Regions from separate parts of the Enterobacter asburiae genome, predicted to be linked through region 3. Evidence: predicted binding sites of a transcription regulator. Region 3 holds the regulator's gene; each other region holds the start of a gene.
What was found. Region 3 encodes LexA, which represses DNA repair genes until DNA is damaged. Its sites were predicted from a motif close to TNCTGTATGTACATACAGNA; they were not measured.

Region 1 (7,748 bases), 2.1 Mb from region 3:
CGTGCATTTCGCCCAGCGTCACGTGATCGCGCACTTCGAAGTCAAACTCACGAGGCGTACCCCAGCGTTTCACTTCAACGTTGTCATTTTCATCTTTGCCGACAGGCACGCTGTCGTCAGGAATATTCGGGATAGCCAGGGCAATATCACGAATCTCGGCCTGAAGAACGTCCAGCTCAGCTTTTGCCTGATCCAGTTCTTCACCCAGTTTGTTCACTTCCAGGCGTAATGGCTCAATATCTTCCCCGCGCGCTTTCGCCTGGCCGATGGATTTCGATCGAGAATTACGCTCTGCCTGCAGATTTTCAGTTTGTACCTGCAGAACTTTACGACGCTCTTCGAGAGCGCGCAGCTTATCTACATCCAGCTTAAAGCCCCGGCGTGCCAGTTTTTCAGCGACTGCGTCTGGCTCATTACGCAGCAGATTGGGATCGAGCATGCTTATCCTGTGCTTATCGAATTAAAATAGGAAAATGTGACCACAGCCTGCGGCCACAAGGATACTATGCCAACATTACCGCAACGATTGAACTAACGGTAGCGTTTTATAGGGCTATTTTGATCCTGTCCGGCGAGCCAGGTGAGCTTTTCACCAATCTTGCCTTCAAGACCTCTGTTTGTGGGGTAATAATAGCGCGTTTGTGCCATCTCCTGCGGGAAATATTCCTCCCCGGCAGCGTAGGCGTTGGGTTCATCATGAGCGTAACGATACTCCTGCCCATACCCCATCTCTTTCATCAGTTTGGTCGGCGCGTTACGCAGATGAACCGGCACATCGTAGTCCGGGCGTTCGCGCGCATCCGACATCGCCGCTTTGAAAGCGGTATATACCGCATTACTTTTCGGCGCGCAGGCCAGATAAACAATCGCCTGCGCAATGGCACGTTCGCCTTCCGCGGGTCCAACGCGGGTGAAGCAGTCCCAGGCCGACAGCGCGACCTGCATGGCGCGAGGATCGGCATTGCCGACATCTTCTGACGCAATCGCCAGACAGCGACGCGCGACATATAACGGATCGCCGCCCGCAGTGATAATGCGCGCGTACCAGTAAAGCGCCGCATCCGGCGCGCTGCCGCGCACGGACTTATGCAGCGCCGAGATCAGGTCGTAAAAACGGTCGCCTTTGTTATCGAAACGCGCGCTGCGTTCACCCGCAATTTCGGTGAGCAGTTCCTGCTTCAGCACCCGCTTCCCGGCATCGTCGACTTCGGCCATATCGGCCATCATTTCCAGCGTATTCAGCGCCCGACGCGCATCGCCGTTGACCAGCTCGGCGATCGCATGACGCGTGTCGTCAGGCAGAACGATATCCTGTCCGCCGTAGCCGCGCGCTTTGTCGTCCATCGCCTGGGTGAGAACCTTTTCGATATCTTCGGTGGTCAGCGATTTGAGCAGGTAAACGCGCGCGCGGGAAAGCAGCGCCGAGTTCAGTTCAAACGATGGGTTTTCGGTGGTCGCGCCGATGAAGAAGATCGTGCCGTCTTCAATATGCGGCAGGAAGGCATCCTGCTGGCTCTTGTTGAAGCGGTGGACTTCGTCCACGAAGAGGATGGTGCGACGTCCGGCATTGCGGTTCTGCCGCGCACGCTCGATCGCCTCACGGATCTCTTTCACGCCGGAGGTGACCGCCGAGATGCGTTCAACGTCCGCGTTGGCATAGCGGGCGATCACTTCTGCAAGCGTGGTCTTGCCGGTGCCAGGGGGGCCCCAGAGGATCATGGAGTGAAGATGCCCGGCCTCAATGGCGCGCGGCAATGGCTTACCGGCAGCCAGCAGGTGCTGCTGGCCGATGTACTGCGCTAAATTTTCTGGCCGCATACGAGCGGCCAGAGGTTGAAACGCGTTATCTGAAAAATCGAGCGACAGATTGCCCACTCACGCCTCTTACTTATTGCGTTGGTCGTCCACCGTTACGCCCTGCGGCGGGGTAAAGGTGAATTTCGATGCATCAACGGCGCCGTTCTGCTGAGATTTAAGCTGGTAGCTGCTGCGCTGATCGTCCTGCTCAACCGCGCCGAACTGATTAATGGTACCGTTGGTGCTTACGTTAATGGTGAACTGCTTCAGGTTGCCGTTGCTGCCTTTCGGCGTCAGGACAAACTCGTCACCCGTCTGTTTAATATTGTACTGCTGCCAGTCGCTGGACTGGTTACGGGCAATCAGCATAAACGGTGTATTGCTGGTGGCATCTTTCAGCCAGGTCGCCGTTGCCTGCTCAACGAACGGGTTGAAGAACCATAAGGTTTTACCGTCAGAGACCAGGATGCTTTCATCCGGCTGGGTCATGTGCCAGTTGAACAGATTCGGGCGTTTTACCCACAAATCTCCCTGACCTTCCTGCACCGCGTTGCCGCTGCCGTCCGTCACTTTTTGCGTGAAGCTGGCGTGGAAGCTGCTTACTTTATCCAGTCGGCTTTTAAGGTCGCTGGCTGCATCAGCCCAGACGCTGCTGGCGACAAAACTGGTGAGTAATGCACAGGCGATGGCGATTTTTTTCATTGTTATTCCTTAAAATACGTCTTCCCGATATGGGGTTTCCGTCTTCTATTCTGGACCTGCCCGAAGGCAGGCGACAGAAGAAAATGCTTAATTTTGGCTGATTTACCCTTCTTTGCAATCGCTGAAGGTTAATCAAACGGCGGCGGCGCCAGCACCTCGCGGTTACCGTTATGCCCCTGCTCGCTCACAATGCCCTGCGCTTCCATCTGCTCGATGATGCGCGCCGCGCGGTTATAGCCGATGCGGAACTGACGCTGCACGCCTGAGATGGACGCTTTGCGTTTTTCGGTAACGAAGTTAACCGCCTGATCGAATAACGGATCCAGCTCTTCGCCGCCGTCGAAGCCACCGCCGCCGCCTTCGCTTTCCGTGTCGCTGGTAATACCGTCAACGTATTGCGGACGACCGCGCGCCTTCCAGTCCTGCACGACGGCGTGTACTTCCTCATCGCGGACGAACGCACCGTGGACACGCACCGGAGAGGTGGAGTTCGGGCCGGAATAGAGCATATCACCCATACCCAACAGCGACTCTGCGCCGCCCTGATCAAGAATGGTACGTGAGTCAATTTTACTGGATACGGTAAAGGCGATACGCGTCGGGATGTTCGCTTTGATAAGACCAGTGATCACGTCCACGGAAGGACGCTGGGTCGCGAGCACAAGGTGAATACCGGCCGCACGCGCTTTCTGCGCCAGACGGGCAATCAGCTCTTCCACTTTCTTACCGACGGTCATCATCAGGTCAGCAAATTCATCGACCAGCACGACGATATAAGGCAGTTTTTCCAGCACCGGATGCTGGGCATCCATGCTGTCACCCGGCTTCCAGTAAGGATCCGGGATTGGACGTCCCATGCGCACAGCCTGGGCGATTTTCTCGTTATAACCGGCCAGGTTACGCACGCCCAACGCAGACATTAGCTTGTAGCGGCGTTCCATCTCGTTGACGCTCCAGCGCAGGGCGTTGGCGGCGTCCTTCATGTCGGTAACCACTTCGGTTAGCAGATGTGGGATGCCTTCGTAGACCGACAGTTCGAGCATTTTCGGGTCGATCATGATGAAACGCACATCTTCCGGCTGCGCTTTATAGAGCATGCTGAGGATCATGGCGTTCACCCCGACAGACTTACCGGAGCCGGTGGTACCCGCAACCAGCAGGTGAGGCATTTTGGCGAGATCTGCCACCACCGGATCGCCTGCGATATCTTTACCCAGCACCACGGTCAGCGGGGACGGGTTATCGCGGAACTTGGTGTTATCCAGCACTTCACGCAGGTAGACGGTCTGACGTTTCTTGTTCGGCAGCTCGAGGCCAACGTAAGGCTTGCCCGGAATCACTTCCACCACACGTACCGCCACGGTCGACAGAGAACGCGCCAGGTCGCGGGACAGGTTGGAAATACGCGCGGCTTTAACGCCGGGCGCCAGGTTCAGTTCAAAACGGGTGATAACAGGACCCGGCGAGTAGTTCACCACGTCTGCCTTGATGCGGAAGTCAGCCAGACGCGCTTCCACCAGACGCGCCATCTGCTCAAGCGCGAAGGTATCAACCGGCTCCACTTCTGACGGCGGCGGCGTTAACAGATCCAGAGACGGCAGCGGCGTGCTTGGACGCTGCAGCGGACGGCTGTCACCGTTACGCATCAGCAGCGGGTGAATCAGACTTTCCTGCGGCTGAGGCGCAGGCTGCTGGAACTGTGGTGGCTGCTGCGGTTGCTGAACAGGTTGATGCGGCTGCGCATACGGCTGCTGAACAGGCTGCTGCGGCTGCACGTAGGCTTGTGGTGCTGGCTGCTGACGCACAGGCTCCGCTTCCGGCATCACGCTCGGGGTAAATAAAGGCTCGCTCGGGCCATCATCCACCAGATCCTTCATCGGCGAGAATTCAAAATCAGACAGCGAGAACGGATTTGCGCCAGCCGGTTGCTCACCGGAATAGCGCTGCTGCTGGGTGGCGGCAAACTGGCGCGCCAGTTCTGCTTCAGCCGCGTCCTCTTCGTCTTCCAGCACCGGTTCATCGTGCTGGTATTCTTCACCGTAGCGCTGATTCTGCTGCGCAGCGAACTGACGGGCCAGCTCGTCCTGCTGCATTTCATCGGCGTCATCTTCGTACTCAGGCTCGCGCGCTTTCTCTTCGGCCATACGCTGGGAAGGCAGCTTGATGCCATAAGAGGCAAGCTCACGGCGGGTTGGAACGCGAACGCGGTTAGGGCGAGGCAGTTGCGGACCAATCCCCTCCTTCACCTGAGGACGTGGCGTGCCCCCTGTTGCCAGGCTAAAGACAGGTGCAGCTACGGCAGCGGCAGCGGCAGCGGTAGCCTGCTTCACGCTTTCCGCTACGGGTGCGACTGCAGGCGTCGGGTCGATCGGTGGAACGGAAACAGAAGGCGCTTTCGTCACCGGCTCCTGCACCGGTTCAGGCACAGGCTGGTACCAGGCCGCCAGCTGCTCGCGTTCACGCGCACGACGCTCTTCAACTTCTTCAAAATAGTACATCGGTGGACGAGAGGGTTTTACCTCTTCCACGATTTCAGGTTCAGGCTCCGGCTCTACATAAGGCTGCACAGGTTCAACCGGCTCAGGCACATACCCCTGATAAGGTTGGGCCACAGGCTGTTCATAGTGCGGGTAATCTTGCGGTTCATACGCAGGCTGCGGCGGCTGATACGGCTGCTGCCACTGCTCCTGCTGTACAGGGATGTAGCTTTCAGGTTCAGGCGCGATAACGGGCTCCGGCGTGTGAACGCCCGGCGCAGTCTGCCAGTCAACCTGAGGCTGCTGAATAACGGATTCCGGTGGCGAAACCGGCGCGGATGGCGTCACGGCGTCGACAGGCGCGGCATACGCCTGCGCAGCGGTCGTCGCGGCTGCGGCGGCCGCAACCGGCTCGGTAACCGAATGGCCATTTAACAGCGGATCGTATTCGTCGAAGTCACCCGGAGTGGCCCGGCTGCCGGAGAAGAGCACATCGTCAGGATCGACGGCGACACCCGCCGCGCGATACGCTACCTGCTCGTCTTCATCCATGCGTTTACCGGAGAAGAGCGCCGCATCGGTTTTACGACCCAGCGGGTTGGCAAATTTCTCAGCAACACGCTGACTACGGGCCAGCGCGCTGCGCAGAATACGCGCACGACGAGACTCGCGACGCTGCACAGGCGCGTCATCTTCCTCTTCATCTTCGTATTCTTCTTCATCAACCCACGTATCGTCACGGCGAGTACGGTTGCTGGCGAAAGTCAGAATGGTGAGGATAAAACTTCCGATCTTCTCGGCAATGCTCACCCAGGACCAGCAGGTAAACAGCGTCAGCCCGGCCGCCCAGATACACAGCAGCGCCAGCGTGCCGCCGCTGCTGTGCAGCATCGGCTGCAGTGCAGAACTGAGTAAACTGCCGATCACCCCGCCAGAGGCGAAGTACCAGATATCATCTGCATTGATTGCCGCCAGCCCGCACGAGGTGAGGATCAGCGCCAGCGCGCCAATCAGGCGCAGCGACAAGGCAAAATAGTCGATGTAATCATCGTTCTGACGATGACGCCACGCAAACCAGCATCCGCCAATGATAATGACGGGAAGGGTGTAGGCCATCACACCGAAAATGAAGAACAGCGTGTCCGCAAGCCAGGCACCGGGGACACCGCCTAAATTATGGATAGGCTCATGCCATGCAGTTTGTGACCAGCTGGGATCTGAGGGGTTGAAACTGAGTAAGGCTGCCATCAGCCAGACGGCAAAAAGGGCAATAACAATCAGCCAAGCCTCGAGGAGACGACGTCCGCTGCTTAGCTTCGATAGTGTGACTTCTTTGTCTTCAGTGTATTCCTGGCTCAAAAAAGGCTCTCCAGGTATCAGGCATATCCTGCCTTTTTGCTAAAACGGACAACAGCGCCGGGACTCCCCGGCACTGTTGCTGTATGGATTAACAGGAGTGTAATCAAACTACGCTGATTTTGCACCTGTTCCGTGTTAGCGCGTCTTAATAACCAGACGATTGCTCTGTTTGACCTCTTCCATCACCACATACGTACGGGTGTCGTTCACGCCTGGCAGACGCAGCAGGGTTTCCCCCAGCAGCTTACGGTAGGCGGACATATCAGGCACACGGGTTTTCAACAGGTAGTCGAAATCACCGGATACCAGATGACACTCTTGAATTTCTTCAAGTTTTTGTACAGCGGCGTTAAATTGCTCAAACACATCCGGCGCACCACGATTCAGAGTAATCTCAACAAATACCAGAAGTGAGGCATCCAGATAATGCGGGTTCAGCAGAGCAGTGTAGCCCTGAATGAAACCCTGTCTTTCCAGTCGGCGCACACGCTCAAGGCACGGCGTCGGGGAAAGTCCCACACGTTTTGAAAGCTCGACGTTGGAAATACGCCCATCCTTTTGCAATTCATTAAGAATGTTACGATCGATACGGTCGAGATCTTTGCCAGGGCGCTTCTTGCTATCTACCATTATTATTGTCTCTCTGTATTCCTTCCCTACTCCTGCCTGGACCCTGTGCACATCACTGTTCAGAGCCTGTACCCGTTAGTCATCACATCGCCTGGTTTTGTATTAGACGCGATGCGGATTCGGGTTCTGTTGGTAAGAAGACCGTTGCCCGAAGGCAGTCACCGACATCACGTATGGCGTCTGTCCACGCCATGCGTAGATTTCACTGACCCGGTAAAAATGGCATTTACGTGCATGCCTATGCGGCATACGGTTAACGCGGTTTTTTTTCTTCCTTGAATGTTTTCGCAAAAGCGCAGGGGATTGTCAAAGCAAAACATCGTTTTTTAGTACAACATGCCGGATATTCATTACGGCAGGGTATTAATCCTCATTTTATTGCCTTACAAACGACCGGTTTTCAGGCGAAAGCGTGATGTTATAGCGCGCCACTCATCGTCCGTGGCTATTACACAGATTGATATCAAAATTGCTGCGCTCTTTTTTTACGACAACAAATTCCCTACAATCCAGCCAAATGTCTGCCAACAACAATGGGGATCTCATGGGCACGGCCAAACACAGTAAGCTGCTAATCCTTGGTTCTGGACCTGCGGGATATACCGCAGCGGTCTATGCTGCACGCGCTAACCTGCACCCGGTACTCATCACCGGTATGGAAAAAGGCGGTCAGCTGACCACCACCACCGAAGTGGAAAACTGGCCAGGGGACCCGAACGACCTGACCGGGCCGCTGCTGATGGAACGTATGCACGAGCATGCCGCTAAATTCGAAACTGAAAT
Region 2 (7,748 bases), 1.4 Mb from region 3:
GGCCGAACGGTCAAAGGCATTACCTATTACGACCAGGGCGAAACGCCGGGGCTGGGTGGCGAAGTTGAAAACCCTAACTGGCGGGCACAGTTTGTCGGCAAGAAAGTGCTCGACGATAACGGCCTGCCTGCGCTGAAGGTGATGAAAGGGGCGGCACGTCCCGGTGACGACTACGCCGTTGACGGGCTTTCCGGCGCTACGCTCACCTCAAAAGGCGTGCAGCACAGTTTTGATTTCTGGATGGGCGAGCTGGGCTTTGGTCCTTTCCTGAAAAACGTACGTGAAGGAGCGCTGAACAATGGCTGATACCGGTGAACTGAAAGAAGTTAAAAAGGTGCTCATTGGCCCACTGCTCGCCAATAACCCGATCACGCTCCAGGTGCTGGGCGTCTGTTCTGCTCTGGCGGTGACGACCAAGCTGGAAACGGCGGTTGTGATGACGCTGGCGGTAACGCTAGTCACGGCGTTCTCCAGCATGTTTATCTCGATGATCCGCCACCATATCCCCAACAGCGTGAGGATCATCGTGCAGATGGCGATCATCGCCTCGCTGGTGATCGTGGTCGATCAGCTGCTGCGCGCTTTCGCCTATGAAACCTCCAAACAGCTCTCGGTGTTTGTCGGGCTGATTATCACCAACTGTATCGTCATGGGGCGTGCGGAAGCCTACGCCATGAAAATGCCGCCGCTGGCGAGCTTTATGGACGGTATCGGCAACGGCCTGGGCTACGGCGTGATCCTGCTGACCGTGGGGTTCCTGCGTGAGCTGATTGGCAGCGGCAAGCTATTTGGCATCACGGTGCTGGACACGGTGCAGAACGGCGGCTGGTATCTGCCAAACGGCCTGTTCCTGCTGGCCCCTAGCGCGTTTTTCATTATCGGTTTGTTGATCTGGCTGATTCGTACGCTGAAGCCAGAACAGCAGGAAAAGGAGTAACCGACGATGGCTCATTACCTGAGTTTGTTTGTGCGGGCGGTGTTTGTTGAAAACATGGCGCTCGCGTTTTTCCTCGGCATGTGTACGTTCCTTGCGGTTTCCAAAAAAGTGTCGACGGCATTTGGTCTCGGTATCGCGGTCACCGTGGTGCTCGGCTTGTCTGTACCGATCAACAATCTGGTGTACAACTTTGTGCTGCGGGACGGCGCGCTGGTGGAAGGGGTTGATCTCAGCTTCCTGAACTTCATCACCTTTATCGGGGTGATCGCGGCGCTGGTGCAAATCCTCGAGATGATCCTCGATAAGTACTTCCCGTCGCTGTACAACGCGCTGGGGATCTTCCTGCCGCTGATCGCGGTGAACTGCGCCATCTTTGGCGGCGTCTCGTTTATGGTGCAGCGTGATTACAACTTCAGCGAATCCGTAGTGTACGGTTTTGGTTCCGGCATCGGCTGGATGCTGGCGATCGTCACCATGGCGGGGATCCGCGAGAAAATGAAATATGCCAACGTGCCTGCGGGTCTGCGTGGCTTGGGGATCACCTTTATCACCACCGGGCTGATGGCGCTGGGCTTTATGTCCTTCTCCGGTGTGCAGCTATAAGGGCAAACAGATGGAAATTATCCTTGGCGTGGTGATGTTCACGCTGATTGTACTGGTGCTGTCAGGGCTTATTCTGGCGGCGCGCGCGAAGCTGGTAAATTCCGGCGACGTGGTCATTGATATTAACGACGAGCCGCAGAATCAGATCCGCACGCCGGCGGGAGACAAGCTGCTCAACACGCTCTCCGGTAACGGCATTTTTGTCTCCTCAGCCTGCGGCGGCGGCGGTTCCTGCGGGCAGTGCCGGGTGACGGTAAAAGAGGGCGGTGGCGATATTCTTCCAACCGAGCTGGCGCATATCTCAAAGCGTGAGGCAAAAGAGGGCTGTCGTCTGGCCTGCCAGGTCGCGGTGCGTCAGAACATGAAGATTGAGCTGCCGGAAGAGATCTTCGGCGTCAAAAAGTGGGAGTGCGAGGTTATCTCTAATGATAACAAAGCCACCTTTATTAAAGAGCTGAAGCTGCGGGTGCCGGAAGGCGAGCATGTCCCGTTCCGCGCCGGAGGATACATTCAGATTGAATGCCCTGAGCACGCTGTGGCCTATGCGGACTTTGACGTGCCGCATGAGTACCGCGCCGACTGGGACAAATTCAATCTCTTCCGCTTTGTATCTGAGGTGAAAGAGCCGACGCTGCGCGCCTACTCGATGGCCAACTACCCGGAAGAGAAGGGCATCATCATGCTCAACGTGCGTATCGCCACGCCGCCACCGAATGTGCCGGACGCGCCGCCGGGCGTCATGTCGTCATACATCTGGTCCCTGAAGCCTGGCGATAAGGTGACGATCTCCGGCCCGTTCGGGGAGTTCTTCGCGAAAGATACCGATGCGGAAATGGTCTTTATCGGCGGCGGTGCCGGTATGGCCCCGATGCGCTCGCACATCTTTGACCAGCTCAAGCGGCTGGGTAGCCAGCGTAAAATCAGCTTCTGGTACGGGGCGCGCTCGCTGCGCGAGATGTTCTATGAAGATGAGTTTGAACAGCTGGCGCGTGAAAACCCGAACTTCACCTTCCATGTGGCGCTTTCCGATCCGCAGCCGGAAGATAACTGGACGGGCTATACGGGGTTCATCCACAACGTGCTGTATGAAAACTACCTCAAACAGCACCCGGCGCCTGAGGACTGCGAGTTCTATATGTGTGGTCCGCCGATGATGAACGCCGCCGTGATTAAGATGCTGAAAGATCTCGGTGTCGAAGATGAGAACATCTTGCTCGATGACTTTGGAGGCTGATGATGCTGACGTTTCTGGCAACCTTTGTGGTTTTTGTGCTTGTCATCTTCGGCATGTCGTTAGGCTGGATCGTTAAGCGGAAAAGCATTCAGGGCAGCTGCGGCGGTATTTCATCTATTGGGATGGAAAAGGTTTGCGACTGCCCGGAACCGTGCGATGCGCGGAAGAAAAGGATGGCCCGCGAACAGCAGCGCATTATTTAGTCTTGTCGGTCGGGTAAGGCGAAGCCGTCTCCCGACAATTCCCACCCACACTTCTCAACCCTCATTTGTTTACTGTATACTTATCCAGTGATAAGTGAGGGCTTACTATGCGCAAAATAATCCATGTCGATATGGACTGCTTTTTTGCCGCAGTGGAGATGCGTGACAACCCGGCGCTGCGGGATATTCCCATCGCCATTGGCGGCAGCCGCGTTCAGCGTGGTGTCATCAGCACCGCCAACTATCCTGCGCGCAAATTTGGCGTGCGCAGCGCGATGCCGACGGCGATGGCCTTAAAGCTTTGCCCTCATCTCACGCTTCTGCCAGGCCGTTTTGAAGCCTATAAAGAGGCTTCCCTTCATATTCGGGAAATCTTCTCCCGCTATACCTCTCTGATAGAGCCGCTGTCGCTGGACGAAGCCTATCTGGATGTGACCGACAGCGTGCACTGCCATGGCTCCGCCACGCTGATGGCTAAGGAGATCCGCCAGACGATTTTCAACGAGCTGAATCTGACGGCATCGGCGGGCGTCGCGCCCGTTAAATTCCTTGCCAAAATCGCCTCCGATTTAAATAAGCCCAACGGTCAGTACGTCATCACGCCTGACGAGGTGCCGGCATTTTTGAAAACGCTGCCGCTTGGTAAAATACCCGGCGTGGGAAAAGTCTCCGCCGCAAAGCTGGAAAGCATGGGGCTACGCACCTGCGAAGATGTGCAGCGAAGCGATCTCGCCATGCTGCTCAAGCGCTTTGGAAAGTTTGGCCGCGTGCTGTGGGAGCGCAGCCAGGGAATTGACGATCGCGATGTGAACAGCGAGCGGCTGCGGAAATCCGTCGGCGTTGAGCGCACCCTCATTGAAGATATTCATGACTGGTCCGAATGCGAAACCATTATCACGGAACAGCTTTACCCTGAGCTGGAACGACGCTTAAGCAAGGTGAAGCCGGACCTGCTCATTGCCCGTCAGGGTATCAAATTAAAATTCAATGACTTCCAGCAGACCACGCAGGAACACGTCTGGCCGCGTCTGAATAAAGACGATCTTCTCGCGACGGCGAAAAAGGCATGGGAAGAGCGCCGGGGCGGGCGAGGGGTCAGGCTGGTGGGTTTACACGTCACGCTGCTGGATCCGCAGTTAGAGCGCCAGCTGGTTCTGGGATTGTAAAAAAGCCCGGTGGCGCTACGCTTACCGGGCCTACGTTTTTCACCCTCTCCCTGTGGGAGAGGACTGGGGTGAGGGTATTACTTAACGGGGATTGCTTTCAGCAGCTCAGTCAGCAGCGTCCAGTAGTGACCGACGCTTTCGATATGAACCTGCTCATCCGGCGAGTGCGGGCCGGTAATGGTTGGCCCGATGGACACCATATCCATGTCCGGATACGGTTTCTTGAACAGGCCACATTCCAGACCGGCGTGGATCACCTGAATGTTCGGGGTGCTGTTGAACAGACGCTGATAGGTTTCACGCACCAGCGCCATCACCGGAGAACTTGCATCCGGCTGCCAGCCCGGGTAGCTGCCTTTTGCAGACGTTTTCGCGCCCGCCAGCGTGCCCAGAGATTCCAGCATGCTCACCACGTACTCTTTACCGCTGTCGATAAGCGAGCGGATCAGGCAGATGATTTCCGCGCTGTCGTCGCTCATGGTCACTACGCCCACGTTCAGTGAGGTTTCCACTACGCCTTTCGCCACGTCAGAGTTGCGAATCACGCCGTTTGGCGTCGCGTTCAGCAGCTGAACGAAGGTGTCACGAGACTGCGCGGTCAGCGCGGCTTTATCCGTAGATACGGATTCCAGCACTACGGTCAGGTTTTTCTCTTTCGCCGACAGTTCGTTTTTCAGGATATCCAGATATACGGTGGAGAGTTTTTTCAGCTCGTCCGCTTTTGCCGCTGGAACCGCTACGGTGGCGAACGCTTCGCGCGGAATCGCGTTACGCAGGGTACCGCCGTTGAAGTCCACCAGACGCAAATCCAGCTCGGCCGCATGGCCTGCCAGGAAGCGCGCCAGCAGCTTGTTGGCGTTACCCAGACCCAGGTGAATATCGCCGCCGGAGTGGCCGCCTTTCAGCCCTTTCAGCGTCAGCTTGAAGGTCTGGAAGCCAGCAGGAATCGCTTCGCGCGACAGCGGCAGGGTAGAGATGAAATCAATCCCGCCCGCGCAGCCCATGTAGATCTCGCCTTCTTCTTCAGAGTCGGTGTTGATCAGGATGTCCGCCTGCAGCCAGTTCGCCTGCAGACCGAACGCGCCGTCCATACCCGCTTCTTCGGTCATGGTCAGCAGCACTTCCAGCGGACCGTGCTCAACGCTGTCGTCAGCCAGTACGGCCAGCGCAGAGGCCATACCGATGCCGTTATCCGCGCCCAGCGTGGTGCCGCGTGCTTTCACCCAGTCGCCGTCGATGTACGGTTGAATCGGGTCTTTGGTGAAGTCGTGAACGGTGTCGTTATTCTTCTGTGGCACCATGTCCAGGTGCGCCTGCAGCACAACCGGTTTGCGGTTTTCCATGCCTGCGGTAGCCGGTTTGCGGATCAGAATGTTGCCAACCTGGTCACGTTCAGCATGCAGACCTTTTTCCTTCGCCCAGCCCATAATATGTTCGGCAAGCTGTTCTTCATGGTAGGAAGGGTGTGGAATGGAGCAGATTTTCGCAAAAATATCCCACAGCGGCTGCGGAGATAATTGAGACAGTTCAGACACGATAAGTCTCCTTGTCGAGGCGCTGCAAACAGGGTTGCAGGTCACAGGGTTAGCAGGTTAATAGTTACCACAAGTCAGGCTTGCGAGATGAAACTGAGAATACCACTTTCTCTGCTGGCTGGTAGCATAAAGCATGTAAAAACTCAGGCAGAGGGCGCTAAACACTGGTTTTTAGTGCGTCAGATCTCTATAATCTCGCGCAACCTATTTCCCCCTCGAACACTTTTTAAGCCGTATAAAAACAGGCTGGGACACTTCACATGAGCGAAAAATACGTCGTCACCTGGGACATGTTGCAGATTCACGCACGCAAACTGGCTGCGCGTCTGATGCCTTCCGAACAGTGGAAAGGCATTATTGCCGTCAGCCGTGGCGGTCTGGTACCGGGGGCGCTGCTGGCACGTGAGCTGGGTATTCGTCATGTCGATACCGTTTGCATCTCCAGCTATGACCATGACAACCAGCGCGAGCTGACCGTGCTGAAACGTGCGGAAGGCGACGGCGAAGGTTTCATCGTTATTGATGACCTGGTGGATACCGGCGGTACTGCGGTTGCTATCCGCGAAATGTATCCGAAAGCACATTTCGTCACTATCTTCGCGAAGCCTGCTGGCCGCCCGCTGGTAGACGATTACGTGATTGATATCCCGCAGGACACCTGGATTGAACAGCCATGGGATATGGGCGTGGTCTTCGTACCGCCAATCTCTGGTCGTTAATCACGTTGCGCAATTATTTTAACGCCCGGTGATGCCGGGCGTTGTTTTTTTTAGTCTGACGCGCGTTACAATAGTCTCTATACGACGTATTCATGGAGGCAACGCAATGACGCAGGCGAATCTCACCGAGACTCTCTTCAAACCCCGTTTCAAACACCCTGAAACGTCGACGCTGGTGCGTCGCTTTAATCCGGGTACCCAGCCTGCCGTCCAGTCCGCGTTAGACGGTAAAAACGTGCCTCACTGGTATCGCATGATTAACCGCCTGATGTGGATCTGGCGCGGTATTGACCCTCGTGAAATCCTTGATGTGCAGGCACGTATCGTGATGAGTGAAGCCGAACGTACCGACAGCGAACTCTACGACACCGTGGTGGGCTACCGTGGCGGAAACTGGATCTACGAGTGGTCTAAACAGGCGATGCTCTGGCAGCAAAAAGCCAGCCAGGAAGAGGATGCCACGCGCAGCGGCAAGCAATGGCTGCACGCCGCTAACCTTTACGGCATTGCCGCATACCCTCATTTAAAAGGGGATGAACTGGCAGAGCAGGCTCAGGCGCTGGCCAATCGCGCCTATCAGGAGGCGGCTCAACGTCTGCCGGGCCGGATGCGTGAACTTGAGTTCACCATTTCAGGGGGCGCGTCCGTTACCGGGTTCCTGCATATGCCTGAAGGTGAAGGTCCGTTCCCGACCGTCCTCATGTGCGGCGGGCTGGATTCGCTGCAAATTGATTATTACAGCCTGTATGAGCGTTACTTCGCACCAAAAGGGATCGCGATGCTGACGCTTGATATGCCATCAATTGGTTTTTCATCCAAATGGAAACTGACTCAGGATTCCAGCCTGCTGCACCAGCATGCGCTCAAAGCGCTGGAAAACATTCCGTGGGTTGACCACACCCGCGTGGCGGCATTCGGCTTCCGTTTCGGCGCGAACGTCGCGGTGCGTCTGGCTTATCTTGAATCTTCTCGTCTGAAAGCCGTCGCCTGCCTCGGCCCGGTCGTTCACGCCCTGCTCAGCGATCCTGCACGCCAGGGGAGCGTACCTGAAATGTACCTTGATGTGCTGGCCAGCCGCCTTGGCATGCATGATGCATCAGACGAAGCGCTGCGCGTTGAGCTCAATCGCTACTCGTTAAAAACGCAGGGATTGCTGGGACGTCGCTGCCCAACGCCGATGCTCTCTGGGTTCTGGAAAAACGACCCGTTCAGCCCGGAAGAAGAGTCGCGATTAATCACTTCGTCATCTGCGGATGGCAAATTGCTTGAGGTGCCGTTCAGCCCGGTCTATCAGAATTTCGACAAATCACTGAAAGAGATTACGCGCTGGATCGCTCAGAGATTGTGTTAA
Region 3 (7,748 bases):
CCGGCAGCCACCACTTTGCTTTGTTGAATACCGCGCAGATAATCAATATCTTGCTGATCGATAGACGAGCTTACCCGGCCATGGGCATAGCCTTTCGCCATAAAGGCCACGGAAAGCACATCGTTAGGGATACTCACGGCAAGCCCTGCACCTGCCGTCGCGCGTGCGGTTTTACCCTTGAGATAGTCCAGCTCATCGGCCAGATCTTTGGCCGCGCCCTGGAACTGATTAATGGAACCTAACGGATTGGTGATAATGTCTCTTGGGGTGAGGTCGTCAACCACATCCTTATAGTGATTGATTTTGTCGTTGATGGTATCTATCTCGTCCTGAAGATTGTCCTCATCCGTCACCTGTACGCCAACGGACGGCAAAATGACCGTCACATCATCGTCCGGTTTTGCCTTTGCCAGCAACGCGGGGTTGATTAACGCCCCGCTACCATAGCTCCCAGCCGCAACGCCGGTACCACCCATTGCGTCACTCCGTGATTCTGTCCAGGTATTGGCTGCTCCCGCCTGATTTGCCATAAACAAGGAAACAGCGATACTAACCACCGAAAATTTAAAATTTTTTTTCACAGTATGCCCGTTATAGTCTGTTATGAAATAACCCCTGTCTGTTATCACCCAAACAGGAACGAACTATTGCTGTGAATAAGTAGTAAAAGACCCGCTATTTCTATCCCTAAGTAAAACTCCCTTACGGCCTGTTGTATTTTGTGACGGCCCTCAATATTTATAGAAGAGGAAATTATTTTTTCCCAGGTTTTCCATCATGCGGTCCAAAAAACTGGGGCGGGTGGTCTACCCAGCGATCCTCACGGGTAGCGGCATATACGGGGTTGAGCGGATAGTAGATGCGGTTGTGCTTCTTATTGGCCTCGCCAACGACCAGTAACCGCACCTCTTCGTCCGTGTTGTTGATAAAGGTGTGGCAGATACCGGTTCCGGCAGGAAACCCCACGCTGTCGCCCGGTTCAAGTTTCCATAAATAGCCATTAATCCACGCTTCTGGATGACCTTCGAGCACGTAAATGAACTCTTCTTCATCGCTTTCCGCATGCGGATAGGACGTTCTGCGCCCGGGCGGTAAACGCTCATGATGAATACCAATGCGCCCGAGCCCAAGCTTGCGAGCCAACGGGGCGCCGATAGAAAAACGCTCATCGCTATCTGGATAGGTCGAATCATCCGCGCCTTCAACGTCGCGCCAGTGCCGAATACAGTCAGGTTTTTTCATTGTTTATTTCCCGTTTTGCAATGGGTCAGGTATAGCACAGACTGGCGGATCTCGGCGTTTTTACCAGAACATGATAAAGTGAGGGTTTTCCGTCCTATAACATCCGGGGTGCTAAATGGATAAGTCCACAAAAGAGCTGTTAGCGCAGGCCGAAAAGCTGTGTGCGCAACGCAATGTGCGCCTGACTCCGCAGCGCCTTGAAGTCCTACGTCTGATGAGCCTGCAGCAGGGTGCTATCAGCGCCTACGATCTGCTGGACCTGCTCCGCGAAAGCGAGCCGCAGGCGAAACCTCCGACCGTGTATCGCGCCCTGGATTTCCTGCTGGAACAAGGATTCGTGCACAAAGTTGAGTCCACAAACAGCTATGTGTTGTGCCATCTGTTCGATCAGCCCACCCACACATCGGCGATGTTTATCTGTGACCGCTGCGGCGTGGTGAAAGAAGAAGCTGCGGAAGGCGTAGAAGATATTATGCATACGCTGGCAGCGAAAATGGGTTTTGCCCTGCGTCATAACGTGATTGAAGCGCACGGGCTATGCTCTGCCTGCGTGGAAGTGGAAGCCTGCCGTCATCAGGACGCGTGTCAGCACGACCACTCTATTCTTGTGAAGAAAAAACCGCGTTAACGGCAAAAGAAAAGGCGGCTCATGGCCGCCCTCAGGGTGTACTTCCTTGTACTTGCGGGTATAGCCCGGTTACCAGCGGTAGTCGTTGCGTTTTTCCCAGTCGCCTACTTCTTTTTCCGCCTGGTCTTTCGCGTAGCCGTAACGTTCCTGAATTTTACCGACAAGCTGATCGCGTTTACCTTCAATGACGGTCATATCGTCATCAGTCAGCTTACCCCACTGTTCTTTCGCTTTACCTTTGAACTGCTTCCAGTTGCCGCCGATTTCGTCTTTATTCATCATCGTGTCCTCTTAGTTAAGCGTCGGGTCGTAACGTCCGTTACGTTCTTTTCTGCTGGACGTGATAATTATTGTAGTTAAGGATTCGGCAGTTGATTTCATATTCGGAATCTTTAACCGTCACGATATATCGTGACGTGAAGGGAACCAGGTATCGTTTTGCCAGTGGCGGTGCCAGATAAAAGCCAGCGATATCCCTCTCAGCGAGAGGAAAACGGCCAGGGCCAGCCACAAACCGTGATTACCCAGCCAGGGAAGCGTCAGCAGCGTCAGGCCAAACCCGGCCGCAGCGACCGCCATGCTGTTGCGCATTTCCGCTCCGCGAGTCGCACCAATAAACATGCCGTCCAGCAGATAACACCAGACGCCGACCACCGGTAAGATGACTTGCCAGATGAGATAGTGACTCGCCAGCTCGCGCAGCGCAGGGATAGACGTAAGCAACGCGACGATTTGCTCACCAAAGCAGGCATAAACCAGGCCGAACGCCAGCGCCACCAGCCCAGACTGGCGGCAGGCTGCCCGCCAGACGTCCCGCAGCTGCCCGCTTTCGCGCGCGCCGTACGCCTGCCCGGAATGCGCTTCTACCGCATAGGCAAAACCGTCCAGCGCGTAGGCGGTAAAGGTCAGTAACGTCATCAATACCGCGTTGACCGCGACGATTTCTGGCCCCAGTCGAGCCCCGAAAACCGTCAGCGCGCCGAAGCAGAGCTGAAGCAGCAGCGAGCGCAGCATGATGTCACGATTGAGCGCCAGCAGCTTACGGATATTGCCGCGCCATGCGGTTTTGAGCAGCGCCAGGGAGATGCCGCGCATCGCCAGCACGCGCCAGACCATCCACAGGCCAATAATAAAAGTTCCGTACTCGGCAATCGCCGTTGCCAGCGCCGCGCCCTGCACGTTCATATGCAGGCCCATTACCAGCCAGACATCCAGCACAATGTTAAGAAGGTTGCCTACCACCAGCAAAATCACTGGCGCACGGGCGTACTGAACGCCCAGGAGCCACCCCAGCAGAACCAGGTTTGCCAGCGAGGCGGGCGCGCTGAGCCAGCGGATTTCAAGGAAACGTCGCGCCTGCGCCAGTACCGCCTCGCTGCCGCCGACAACATGGAGCGCAAGGTCGATCAGGGGCGTACGAAATAAAACGATTAACGCCCCTGCACCGAGCGCAAGGATCAGCGGCTGGACCAGCGCGCGGGCCAGACGCAGCGGATCTTTTGCACCATAAGCCTGGGCCGTGAGCCCGGTGGTGCTCATGCGCAAAAAGAGCAGCAGCATAAACAGGAAGCTGGTTGCCGTCGCGCCAATCGCCACGCCGCCAAGATAAACAGGCGAATCAAGGTGACCAATAACGGCAGTATCGACCAGACCCAGCAAGGGAACGGTAATATTGGAGAAAATCATCGGCAGAGCGAGACGCCACAATGCCTTATCGGATGCCGTCAGCAGTGACATGAAAAATACCGGGAGTCGAGAATGAAGCAGGCTACAGCGGCGCCATAGCCTGTCAGGAAGAGGTTACAGCCATTCGCCGTTGCGAATGACCCCAACCGCCAGTCCTTCGATAGAGAAGTTGTGTTCGCGGAGATCGACCACAATCGGGGAGAACTCGTTGTTTTCAGGCAGTAGCTGAACGGTGTTCCCCTGTTTTTTCAGACGCTTGACGGTAACTTCATCATCAATGCGCGCGACAACCACCTGACCGTTACGCACATCCTGCGTTTTGTGCACCGCAAGCAGATCGCCGTCAAGAATGCCGATGTCTTTCATCGACATACCGCTGACGCGCAGCAGGAAATCAGCGCTCGGTTTGAACATGCCAGGATCGACCTGGTAGTGGCCTTCAATATGCTGCTGTGCCAGTAAAGGCTCACCGGCAGCAACACGGCCTATCAGCGGAATGCCCGTCTCTTCTTCCACCAGCAGGCGGATACCGCGTGACGCGCCTGAAACAATCTCAATCACGCCTTTACGCGCCAGCGCTTTCAGGTGTTCTTCAGCAGCATTCGGAGAACGGAAGCCCAGACGCTGCGCGATTTCCGCACGCGTGGGTGGCATACCCGTCTGGCCGATATGATCCCGGATGAGATCAAACACCTCTTGCTGCCTGGTCGTTAACGCTTTCATTCCGCCCCCTGGGTGTATATACAGTTATGCTGTGAGTATATACAGTCAAAGGCGATTTTGGAACCAAAAACTGCACAAAAAACCAGGGACTTAATTATTCCTCGAGGCTCATCGGAAATGTGACCAAAGCAGCGTGACCCAGGTGATAACGGCAGTGATAATCGCCAGCAATACGGCAGCAGAGCCCATGTCTTTTGCGCGGCCAGAAAGCTCGTGGAAATCTGAACCAATGCGATCAACAACGGCCTCAATAGCGCTATTAAGAATTTCCACTATCATCACCAGAAGTACGGAACCGATAAGAAGTACGCGGGTAATAGCATCAACATCAAGGAAACAGGCGATGATCACCGCGATGATTGCGGCGACGCCCTCCTGGCGAAAGGCAGCTTCGTTGATCCACGCGGCACGGAAACCTTTCCATGAATAGCCGGCGGCTTTGATGATACGCGTTAACCCAGTGGTATTATTGGCCATTAAAAGAACCTTTTATGAAAAAAAGCGTCAGTAACAGGAACTGTAGCGCGTTTCGCTACAGCCTGAAGTATGACGGGTAACAACAGAAATTTTGCGCGCTTTCTGTTATCCTTGCGCCGCAATTGCATTATTAACCAGAGGCTTTACATCGTTTATGTCCGGCTGGCCACGAATTTACTACAAATTACTTAATTTACCATTAAGCATCCTGGTAAAAAGCAAGTCTATCCCAGCAGAACCCGCGCTGGAATTGGGGCTCGATACCTCGCGTCCTATTATGTACGTTTTGCCTTATAACTCGAAGGCAGACTTACTGACGCTTCGCGCCCAGTGTCTGGCGCATGACTTACCTGACCCGCTTGAACCGCTTGAAGTTGACGGTACGCTGCTGCCGCGCTACGTGTTCATTCACGGTGGACCGCGCGTGTTTACCTACTACACGCCAAAAGAAGAGTCCATCAAGCTGTTCCACGACTATCTCGACCTGCACCGCAGCAACCCCGATCTGGATGTACAGATGGTGCCGGTATCGGTGATGTTTGGTCGTCGTCCGGGCCGTGAAAAAGGTGAAGAGAACCCGCCGCTGCGCATGCTTAACGGCATCCAGAAGTTCTTCGCGGTCTCCTGGCTGGGACGCGACAGCTTTGTGCGTTTCTCCCCTTCCGTTTCGCTGCGTCGAATGGCGGACGAGCACGGTACCGACAAGATCATCGCGCAAAAACTGGCGCGCGTGGCGCGTATGCACTTCGCCCGCCAGCGCCTGGCTGCCGTAGGGCCGCGTCTCCCGGCGCGTCAGGATCTGTTCAACAAGCTGTTGGCCTCCAAAGCGATTGCTCGCGCCGTTGAAGACGAAGCGCGCAGCAAAAAAATATCGCATGAGAAAGCCCAGCAGAACGCCATTGCGCTGATGGAAGAGATTGCAGCGAACTTCTCTTACGAGATGATTCGCCTGTCCGATCGTATTCTCGGCTTTACCTGGAACCGTCTCTACCAGGGCATCAACGTTCATAACGCCGAGCGCGTACGCCAGCTGGCGCACGATGGCCATGAGATTGTCTATGTTCCCTGCCACCGCAGCCACATGGACTACCTGCTTCTTTCCTACGTGCTCTATCACCAGGGGCTGGTACCGCCGCACATTGCTGCCGGTATCAACCTGAATTTCTGGCCAGCAGGTCCGATTTTCCGCCGCCTGGGCGCGTTCTTTATCCGTCGCACCTTCAAGGGCAACAAGCTCTACTCCACCGTGTTCCGCGAATATCTGGGCGAGCTGTTCAGCCGTGGCTATTCCGTTGAGTACTTCGTGGAGGGCGGTCGTTCCCGTACCGGACGTCTGCTCGATCCGAAGACCGGCACGCTGTCGATGACCATTCAGGCGATGCTGCGCGGAGGAACCCGTCCAATCACGCTGGTGCCAATCTACATTGGCTATGAGCACGTGATGGAAGTGGGCACATACGCCAAAGAACTGCGCGGTGCGACCAAAGAGAAAGAGAGCCTGCCACAGATGCTGCGCGGCTTGAGCAAGCTACGCAATCTCGGTCAGGGCTACGTGAACTTCGGCGAACCGATGCCGCTGATGACGTATCTGAACCATCACGTTCCCGAGTGGCGTGAGTCCATCGATCCTATCGAAGCGATTCGTCCGGCCTGGCTGACGCCAACGGTCAACGGCATCGCGTCCGAGCTGATGGTGCGCATTAACAACGCCGGTGCGGCTAACGCCATGAACCTGTGCTGTACGGCGCTTCTGGCTTCGCGTCAGCGCTCGCTGACCCGCGAACAGCTCACGGAGCAGCTGGATTGCTATCTGGACATGATGCGCAACGTGCCGTATTCCGTTGATTCAACCGTGCCTTCTGCTACCGCCAGTGAGCTTATCGATCACGCGCTGCAGATGAACAAGTTTGAAGTCGAAAAGGACACGATCGGCGACATCATCATTCTGCCGCGCGAGCAGGCAGTGCTGATGACCTACTACCGCAACAACATCACCCATATGCTGATGCTGCCGTCGCTCATGGCGGCTATCATCACCCAGCACCGCAGTATTTCGCGTCAGGAGCTATTGCGTCACGTTGAGACGCTCTATCCGATGCTGAAAGCGGAACTGTTCCTGCGCTGGAGCAAGGATGAGCTGGCGGGCGAACTGGACAAACTGACGGAAGAGCTGCGTCGTCAGGGGCTGATCGCCGTTTCAAACGACGAGCTGCACATCAATCCGTCGCGTTCCCGTACCCTGCAACTGCTGGCGGCCGGCGCGCGCGAAACGCTGCAGCGCTACGCCATTACGTTCTGGCTGCTGAGTGCGAACCCGTCAATCAACCGCGGTACGCTGGAGAAAGAGAGCCGGACGCTGGCACAGCGCCTGTCCGTTCTGCACGGCATTAACGCCCCGGAGTTCTTCGACAAAGCGGTCTTCAGCTCTCTGGTCCTGACGCTGCGTGACGAAGGCTACATCAGCGATACGGGCGATGCCGAGCCGGAAGAGACGCTGAAGGTGTACCAGATGCTGGCCGAACTCATTACGTCGGATGTGCGTTTGACGATCGAGAGCGCGACGCAGGGCGAGTGATGTGAAAAAGCCGGGTGGTGGCTTCACCTGACCCGGCCTGGCGTTCTGCATAATATAAAGGCCCGGTAAGCGCTAACGCTACCGGGCCTTATTTTTGAGCCTTGTTAAATCACCGCATTCAGCTCAGCAACGTAAAGGCTATCATCCCGACAATCGCACCCGTCGTGCCGAGGATGGTTTCCATCAGCGTCCAGGTTTTAAGGGTTTGCGCTTCGGTAGCGCCGGTAAATTTCCCGAACAGCCAGAAGCCCGCGTCGTTAACGTGAGAGACCACAATCGAACCGCCTGCGATACAGATAGACAGCGCGGCCATCTGCGCACCGGAGTAGTTCAGCTGTTCAATCACCGGCATCACCAGACCCACGGCGGTTAAGCACGCCACGGTTGCGGAACCCTGGATGATACGCACCGCCGCAG
Region 4 (7,748 bases), 2.1 Mb from region 3:
GGGAACATCCGCAGCGTGAAAAGCGTGGCCGAGGTTGTTAATGCGTTAACGGTTGAGTAAGTGCCCCGGCGTCCTGGCCTGCACCAGGACGCCCAGGCTCATCAGGGAATAATCCGCGCGGCTCTCAGCTGCGCGAACAGGCTGAAAAACATTTCATCGGTGGCCTGCATTTGCGTAAAGCCCGCCCTGCGCAGCTTGCTCCCGTCACCGAACATGTCGTAATCCCAGCTAAAGACAAAATCGGCAAACCGCCCGTCGCTCAGCTGCAGAATATCCGCTTCCGCCAGCCGCTCTTCGGCAAGCTCGCGCCATACGCCGCGATAGTCGTTAAACAGCTGATGAAATGACAACCTCACCGGCGGCGCAGAGTCCAGTTCAAACCAGCGTGCAATGCGCGGCCACAGCTCACTCCAGCGCCAGACATCGCCGTTATTCACGTTGAACGCCTGATTCTGTGCCGCAGGTGACGCGGCGGCCCACACCGTGGCCTCGGCCAGCAGCCCGGCGTCGGTATGGTCAACGATGCTGTGCCAGGCCTGTTCCGAACCGGGAAAACGCAGCGGTAACCCCAGCGCCTTGCACAGGGAGGCGTACAGGGCGATGCTCAGCGCAAGGTTCATGGCATTACCCGGTACCGCGCTCCCCACCACGCCCGGCCTGATGGCATTCCAGTGTCAGCCTTTTCCCCGCTGAAACTGGCTGAGCCACGCGAGCTGCGCGGCGTTAAATTCGGCACCCGGTACGCCGGGATCGCTTTCCCGCGCCGGGGTTTTAAACGGCCCCAGATGCGCACCATAGACTTTGTCCCCCTGCATCAGGCTTACCGTCTGCAAAGGTGCCGTTTTTTCGAGGGTGCTGACCAGATTACGCAGCATGGTGACGTTCGGCTCAACCATGTCCGTCCAGTTCGCCGCGTTCGCCCAGGCGCTGTAAAAAATGTGGGTGACACCGTTCAGGGCGTCCAGCGCCCGCGCGGTGTCCTGCGCGTCCAGTAAATCGACGTTCACCACGGGAATGCCGTCCGGATGGGTTACCTCGCGGCGACTGAGGCCGATCACCTCCCACTGATGGTGCAGGAGCGTGCTGACCAGCTGTCTGCCGACTATGCCGCTGGCGCCTGCGACCAGGGCGACGTTGTGTTGCTGGATCTTATTCATGGTGTTTCTCCGGAAAGGGTGACAGACGCAGTGTGATCTATTATTTTTTCTGGAGATATCCCCGGAAACCGATGGCACTTATAAGCAGAATCATTAAATGAATAATAAGCTCACCGCCATTTCTACCTTTCTACGCGTCGCTGAAGCGGGCTCGTTTTCGGCGGCAGCCCGTCAGACCGGCATTAAGCAGTCCGCCGTCAGTCAACAGATCGCGGCGCTTGAGGATGAGCTTGGCGTGGTGCTGCTGCACCGAACGACGCGTACGATGAAGCTGACCGAACAGGGTGAACGTTACCGGCGTGATATGCAGCTTGTGCTGGACGCAATGGGGGAAGCGGAGAGGCGTCTGCATCCTGTTGACCATAGCATTCAGGGACGCGTCCATGTCCAGTTACCGAGCGGCCTGGGGCAGATCGTTTTGCCGCATCTGCTAGCGCTACAGCGCCTACATCCCGAACTGCAGCTGATGATTTCCCTGGATGACCGCCTTGCCGATCTGGTGACGGAGGGCGTGGATGTCGCGATACGGCTGGGCAGTGAGCCTCCGCAGGCGCACGCGGCTCGCGTGCTGGCGCGTATTGAAGCCGCGCTGTTTGCCGCTCCCGGTTTTCAGGCGGTACACGCCGTCAGCGAACTGACGTCGCTGCCACACGTACGGTTCAGCGCTATTCCGCTGGATGCCCCCCTGCGCCTGATTTCTGACGAGGAAACGGTCGAGCTCAACGTGAATACCGTTTTCCGTGCCAACACCAGCGACGCGCTGCTGCAAGCGCTGGAGGCCGGCATCGGTATCGGCGGCATGCAGCGACCGCTTGTGGCCAGGGCGCTGCAGGCGGGCACGCTGGTGCCGGTGCTGCCCGACTGGCGCTTGCCCGATCGCTTCCTCTATGCCGTCTATCCTGACGCCCGCTTTATTCCGCAGCGCGTCAGAAAGGTCGTCAGCGTGATTGAGCAGTTACTGCCTGAAATAATAAAGAAAAACTGATTGTTTCCGCCGTAAATCACGTGCATTTTTTAACCGCAAGGAATAGAGTGTTTTTACCGTATCCCCTCTTTCTGGAGCACGTATGCCGGATTACTGTTTTTTCCAAAAAGGCCCGAACCTCATTGCGATCGAGAGCGCAAACACCGATGCGGCCGCTCAGCTCATCTCTCAGGGGTTTGAAAAGCAGTTCGAGGAGATCGGCGCTGCGGATGAAAAAAAGGCGCTTACCCGCCTTGCGGATATCCGTAAAAATAATGAGATCGATCGCTATAACTTCCTGGCCGGAGCGGGCGAAATGCCGCTGATCGGCGCGCTGGCGGCTGCGGCAACCTGGTTGGTGCAAAAGAAATAACGCAACCATCTTCTACTTCGCCACCGGCAAATCGGCGTACCGCGTCGTATAGGCCGGTGACAGCATCTCACGCTTCATTGCCCAGGATTTCTCAATACCCTGCCCGGCGAACCATATCTTCCCTTTACCGGAATGATTTACGCTGTCCATCATCTCCATCAGCGCCGCGCTGTTGGCGCGCAGACGATTATCGTCAAACAAATTCAGCTGGGCGACGCCGCTGCTGAAAAAGTCCGCCAGCATGACCCCGGCTTTCATATAGCGATAGCCGTCAAGCCATATACGTCCCAGCGCCTCCGTGGCGGCGCGGATGATATCGCGCGAGTCATTGGTGGGCGTCATCAGGGTGACAGAAGCCTGATTGCCGTAATAAATTTCGTTGTCCGCGTGCGGGCTGGTGCGCACAAACACGCTGATAAAGCGACAGTATTGATGCTCGCCGCGCAGTTTCTCTGCTGCGCGTTCCGCGTAGGCACAAATGGCCTGGTGCATCTCCTCGTACTGTGTAATACGGTGTCCAAACGAACGGCTACAGATAATTTGCTGCTTCGTGGGGGTGAACTCTTCCAGGTCAAGGCAGGGCTCACCGCGAAGCTCGCGGGCCGTCCGTTCCAGTACCACGTTGAAATGTTTGCGAATGACCCAGGACGACGCTTCCGCCAGCTCCAGCGCCGTGGTGATCCCCATAGCGTTGAGCTTTTTCGTGATGCGCCGCCCTACTCCCCACACCTCCTCTACCGGAACCTTTTCCAGCAGCTTACGCTGCCGCTCGCGGCCTGAGAGATCGACCACGCCGCCCGTGCTGGCCCAGCGTTTCGCCGCATAGTTGGCCAGCTTCGCCAGCGTTTTGGTCGGGGCAATACCGACGCCAACGGTTAAGCCCGTATTTTTAAAGACCTGCGTGCGCATCTGGTGACCGAACGCTTCCAGCGACAGGCAGTGGCTGACCCCTGAAACGTTCACGAACGCCTCATCAATGGAGTAAATCTCTATTGCCGGGGCGAGATCGGTCAGCGTCTGCATGACCCGACTGCTGAGATCGGCATACAGCGCATAGTTCGAGCTAAAGACGTAAACTTTTGACGGGTATAGTTTTTCTTTGAATTTAAAATACGGCTCACCCATTTTTATGCCGAACTGCTTTGCCTCCCGCGACAATGAAATGATGCAGCCGTCGTTATTGGACACCACCACGATGGGTTTCCCCTCCAGATCGGGGCGGAACACCTTCTCGCAGGAGGCGTAAAAGCTATTCACATCAACCAGCGCGAACATGTTTATGCGTTTTGAGGGTGTGGGTGACGACGCCGAAGATCTGCAGCTCCTCTTCGGACTGAAAGGTAATTGGCTGATAGCGGGCATTATGCGGCAGAAGTCTCAGAACCGGACGGGTCTGTAGCTCTTTCACCGTAAACTCACCGGCGACCGACGCCACGACGATATCCCCGTGTTCGGCATTTAACGAACGATCGACCACCAGCAGATCGCCGTCGCCGATCCCCGCCCCAATCATGGAGTCTCCGCTCACCTTGATAAAATAGGTCGCACTGGGGTGTCTGACTGCCAGCCGGTTAAGATCGAGACGATCCTCCACATAATCCTGCGCCGGGCTGGGGAAACCACAGGCAACGCGTTCTAAAAACAAAGGTAATTCAATGTCTTGTTTTGGGTGATAAGAAAAGAGAGTGTCCATAATGCCTTTCTCGCCAGATACTGTATATAAATACAGTATTACGGATTATGGACAAGGATCAAGGTCATTTCCAAAGGCGAACCCAAACGCGTTGAAGTTTGAGCGGTTTTAATTTAGCAACGTTGCCCGCCGTTAACAGGCCTGACAGAACAAGTCATATAAAAGTCATCTAGTTTATGACTTATAAAAAATAACATCACTATGCAATAACTACATGTTGACTTTAAATTCAGATAAAAGCATATTTTACCGAACGAATTAACAAGACTTACTGGAGAATATTTTCAATGCCAGCCCGTGACTATCCAGACAAGCGTGTTGCACGCGGTCTGGCAAAGGAGGCCGATCTCAGAATGTTGAGCGCCCGCATCGATCCCGATCTGATGGAGTACATCAGAACCACCGCCTTTGAGACGCGTAAGAGCAAGCAGGAGATTGTGGCGGAAGCGTTAGCGCTTCACAGGCAGAAAAGTCAGACAGGACTCTAAGCGCGCAAAGCCGGAAGCATCCTTCAGGCTTTGCGCGTGTTACCTTTAATCCATCAGCGAATTCAGCGTTTCCAGCGCTTCAGGCGGCAACCGCAGCTCCCCCGCCGCGAGATTTTGACGCAGATGCGCCACGGAAGAGGTGCCAGGGATCAGCAGAATATTCGGGGAACGTTGCAGCAGCCATGCCAGCGCAACCTGCATTGGCGTTGCGCCCAGTGAATCCGCGACGGCCTGCAGCCCGGAAGATTGCAGTGGCGTAAAGCCTCCCAATGGGAAGAACGGCACATACGCGATCCCCTGCTGCGCCAGCAGATCCACCAGCGCGTCGTCACCCCGATTCACAATGTTGTACATGTTCTGCACGCACACCACCGGGACCATCTTCTGGGCTTCCGCAACCTGGGTGGCCGTGACGTTGCTCAGGCCAATATGACGCACCAGACCCTGCTGCTGTAATTCGGCCAGGGTGGAGAGCGGTTCAGCAATCGACCCTTCCGCCGGCCCGTGTGCGCTAAACATGATCCGCAGATTCACCACGTCCAGCACGTCCAGCTGCAGATTACGCAGGTTGTCATGCACCGCCTGAGTCAGTTCCTGCGCGGAAAAGGCCGGCAGCCAGGCACCTTTTTCGTTGCGACGAGCGCCAATCTTGGTGACGAGCGTCAGATCGTCCCGGTACGGATGAAGCGCCTCGCGGATCAGCTGGTTAGTGACATGAGGACCATAAAAATCACTGGTATCAATGTGGTTCACCCCCGCCGCTACCGCTTCGCGCAGCACGTCCAGCGCGGCCTGCTTATCCTTCGGAGGACCAAAGACGCCCGGCCCGGCGAGCTGCATCGCACCGTAGCCCAGTCGTTTAACCGTCCGCGTTCCGAGCGCGTACGTCCCGCTTTTATCAATGCTGCTCATGTTAACCTTCCTCATAAAAATGATCCGGATTTACAACAGGTTCCTCACCGGAGCCCTTAGTTAAGCGCGAGTTAAATTAAAGTTTAAATTCTATACGACGATAGTATTGGTGTACCTCTGCATCCTTTCTAACGGACGACCGCTATGCTGAAAAATTTGCACGTGATTACCGGTATTATCTTTGCCCTCACCATATTCTGTCTGTTGCAAGTTGTCACGGGAGGGTTGTTCTACTCTGCCGTCAGCAACGATCGCCATAACTTCCAGAATTCCGGCGTGCTCAATGCCCAGCAGGAAAGCCTGAGCGACAGCGTGAACACGCTGGTGAAAACGCGCGTCACCGTCACCCGCGTGGCGATCCGCTACCTGAAAAACCAGCGCGACCCGGCTTCCCTTGCGGCGATCAATAAGCTGCTTGGCACCGCAGCCGACTCGCTGGCAAAAGCCGAAGCCTATAACAAAGAGTGGCAGAAGCTGCCGCAGGTTAACGGCCAGGAGGCAGCATTAACCGACGAGATGCAGAAGTCCTGGAACCAGATGCACGAAGTGATGCGCTTATCGATTGAGTATCTGCGTGCCGACAACTACCAGGCCTATGGCGATCTGGACGCGCAGCAGGCGCAGGACGAGATGGAAGCGGTCTATAACCGCTGGCGCGCCGAAAACAACACCCTGCTGAAGGCCGCAACCGAAGAGAACCAGAGCAGCTTCACGCAGATGCAGTGGACGCTGGCGGCTATTCTGCTGGCCGTTATCGCGGTTCTGGTGGTCATCTGGCAGGGTTTACAGCACCTGCTGTTAAAACCCCTCCACTCCATTATGAACCATATTCGCGCCATTGCAGGGGGTGACCTGACGCAGGAGATCGCTATCTCCGGTCGCAACGAGATGGGCCAGCTGGCTGCCGGCCTGCATGAGATGCAGCAGTCGCTGGTGACCACCGTCAGCGCCGTACGTGGAAGTACCGATTCCATCTACACCGGCGCAGGCGAAATTGCCGCAGGGAGCAACGATCTTTCCGCCCGTACCGAGCAGCAGGCCGCCTCGCTCGAAGAGACCGCCGCCAGCATGGAAGAGCTGACCGCGACGGTTAAACAGAACTCCGATAACGCCCGTCAGGCAACGCTGCTGGCGAAAAACGCCTCTGAAACGGCCGCGCGCGGCGGTCACGTCGTGGATAACGTGGTTCGCACCATGAACGAAATCGCCGACAGTTCGCAGCAAATTGCGCATATTACCGGCGTGATCGACAGCATCGCGTTCCAGACCAACATTCTGGCACTTAACGCAGCGGTGGAAGCGGCGCGCGCCGGGGAACAGGGTCGTGGGTTTGCGGTTGTTGCAGGCGAAGTCCGTACGCTGGCGAGCCGCAGCGCGCAGGCGGCTAAAGAGATCAAAGGGCTTATTGAGAACTCCGTCAGCCGGGTCAATACCGGTTCTGAGCAGGTCAGCGAGGCTGGCACCACCATGAAGGAAATTGTCGCTGCCGTCACCCGCGTGACCGACATCATGGGTGAGATTTCATCTGCCTCTGACGAGCAGAGCCGCGGTATTGAGCAGGTGAGCCTGGCCGTTTCGCAGATGGACAGCGTGACGCAGCAAAACGCCGCGCTGGTGCAGGAGTCCGCCACGGCGGCTGCGGCACTGGAAGATCAGTCCGAGCAGCTGCGCCAGGCGGTAGCGGCGTTTCGTCTGAACGGCAAAGAAAAAGCGGTCGCACCACGCCCGACCAGTCTGAAAACGCCACAGCTGCTGCGCCCGGCGACGACTACCGCCTCCACCGACAGCAACTGGGAAACGTTCTGAGTCACCGGCGGGCGAGGAGATCGCCCGCTAGCGGCTGCGCTTGGCGTGCCGCTCCCAGTTTTCCTGTTTTGCCTCATCCGATTTTCGCAGTGAAACATAGCATGCCCCGCTGCCGCCGTGATGCGGCAGCGCCACGCAGAAGGCCTGCACTTCCTCAAACTCGGTTAACCAGCGCGCCAGATAGCTGCGCACCACATTGGGATGCGAGTTTTGCTCGCGCCCTTTCCCGTGAATGATAATCAGATTGCGTAGCCCGTCGCGTCCGGCCTGGCGAATAAAAGAATAGAGCATCTGACGGCAGCGTTCGGCAGGCTGACGCAGGAGGTTTAAGCTGGCCTGGCGGGCATATTTCCCC

Region 1: ACJ69_RS03145 (DNA translocase FtsK 4TM domain-containing protein) is a predicted target of LexA. The motif match lies at 6,413-6,432, and genes of this name have one in related genera.
Region 2: dinB (DNA polymerase IV) is a predicted target of LexA. The motif match lies at 3,048-3,067, and genes of this name have one in related genera.
Region 4: umuD (translesion error-prone DNA polymerase V autoproteolytic subunit) is a predicted target of LexA. The motif match lies at 4,206-4,225, and genes of this name have one in related genera.

What each region holds. Positions count from the first base shown of each region.
Region 1 is NZ_CP011863.1:633,633-641,380, reverse strand. Features, by position in the region: gene serS (serine--tRNA ligase) at 1-439, opposite strand, end outside; gene rarA (replication-associated recombination protein RarA) at 532-1,875, opposite strand; gene lolA (outer membrane lipoprotein chaperone LolA) at 1,885-2,499, opposite strand; gene ACJ69_RS03145 (DNA translocase FtsK 4TM domain-containing protein) at 2,628-6,335, opposite strand; gene lrp (leucine-responsive transcriptional regulator Lrp) at 6,471-6,965, opposite strand; gene trxB (thioredoxin-disulfide reductase) at 7,510-7,748, shown strand, end outside.
Region 2 is NZ_CP011863.1:4,679,436-4,687,183, forward strand. Features, by position in the region: gene ACJ69_RS22885 (Na(+)-translocating NADH-quinone reductase subunit C) at 1-306, shown strand, start outside; gene ACJ69_RS22890 (NADH:ubiquinone reductase (Na(+)-transporting) subunit D) at 299-937, shown strand; gene nqrE (NADH:ubiquinone reductase (Na(+)-transporting) subunit E) at 944-1,540, shown strand; gene nqrF (NADH:ubiquinone reductase (Na(+)-transporting) subunit F) at 1,551-2,774, shown strand; gene nqrM ((Na+)-NQR maturation NqrM) at 2,774-2,977, shown strand; gene dinB (DNA polymerase IV) at 3,085-4,143, shown strand; gene pepD (cytosol nonspecific dipeptidase) at 4,221-5,678, opposite strand; gene gpt (xanthine phosphoribosyltransferase) at 5,939-6,397, shown strand; gene frsA (esterase FrsA) at 6,504-7,748, shown strand.
Region 3 is NZ_CP011863.1:3,238,708-3,246,455, forward strand. Features, by position in the region: gene ACJ69_RS15665 (conjugal transfer protein TraF) at 1-581, opposite strand, end outside; gene ACJ69_RS15670 (cupin domain-containing protein) at 754-1,242, opposite strand; gene zur (zinc uptake transcriptional repressor Zur) at 1,358-1,870, shown strand; gene ACJ69_RS15680 (CsbD family protein) at 1,940-2,149, opposite strand; gene dinF (MATE family efflux transporter DinF) at 2,270-3,607, opposite strand; gene lexA (transcriptional repressor LexA) at 3,671-4,279, opposite strand; gene ACJ69_RS15695 (diacylglycerol kinase) at 4,388-4,756, opposite strand; gene plsB (glycerol-3-phosphate 1-O-acyltransferase PlsB) at 4,911-7,331, shown strand; gene gntU (gluconate transporter) at 7,450-7,748, opposite strand, start outside.
Region 4 is NZ_CP011863.1:1,145,013-1,152,760, reverse strand. Features, by position in the region: gene ACJ69_RS05845 (NAD(P)H-dependent flavin oxidoreductase) at 1-60, shown strand, start outside; partial or broken gene ACJ69_RS05840 (SDR family oxidoreductase) at 102-1,157, opposite strand; gene ACJ69_RS05835 (LysR family transcriptional regulator) at 1,255-2,142, shown strand; gene ACJ69_RS05830 (hypothetical protein) at 2,225-2,494, shown strand; gene umuC (translesion error-prone DNA polymerase V subunit UmuC) at 2,507-3,769, opposite strand; gene umuD (translesion error-prone DNA polymerase V autoproteolytic subunit) at 3,753-4,187, opposite strand; gene ACJ69_RS05815 (hypothetical protein) at 4,475-4,675, shown strand; gene ACJ69_RS05810 (aldo/keto reductase family oxidoreductase) at 4,721-5,587, opposite strand; gene tcp (methyl-accepting chemotaxis citrate transducer) at 5,732-7,393, shown strand; gene smrA (DNA endonuclease SmrA) at 7,421-7,748, opposite strand, start outside.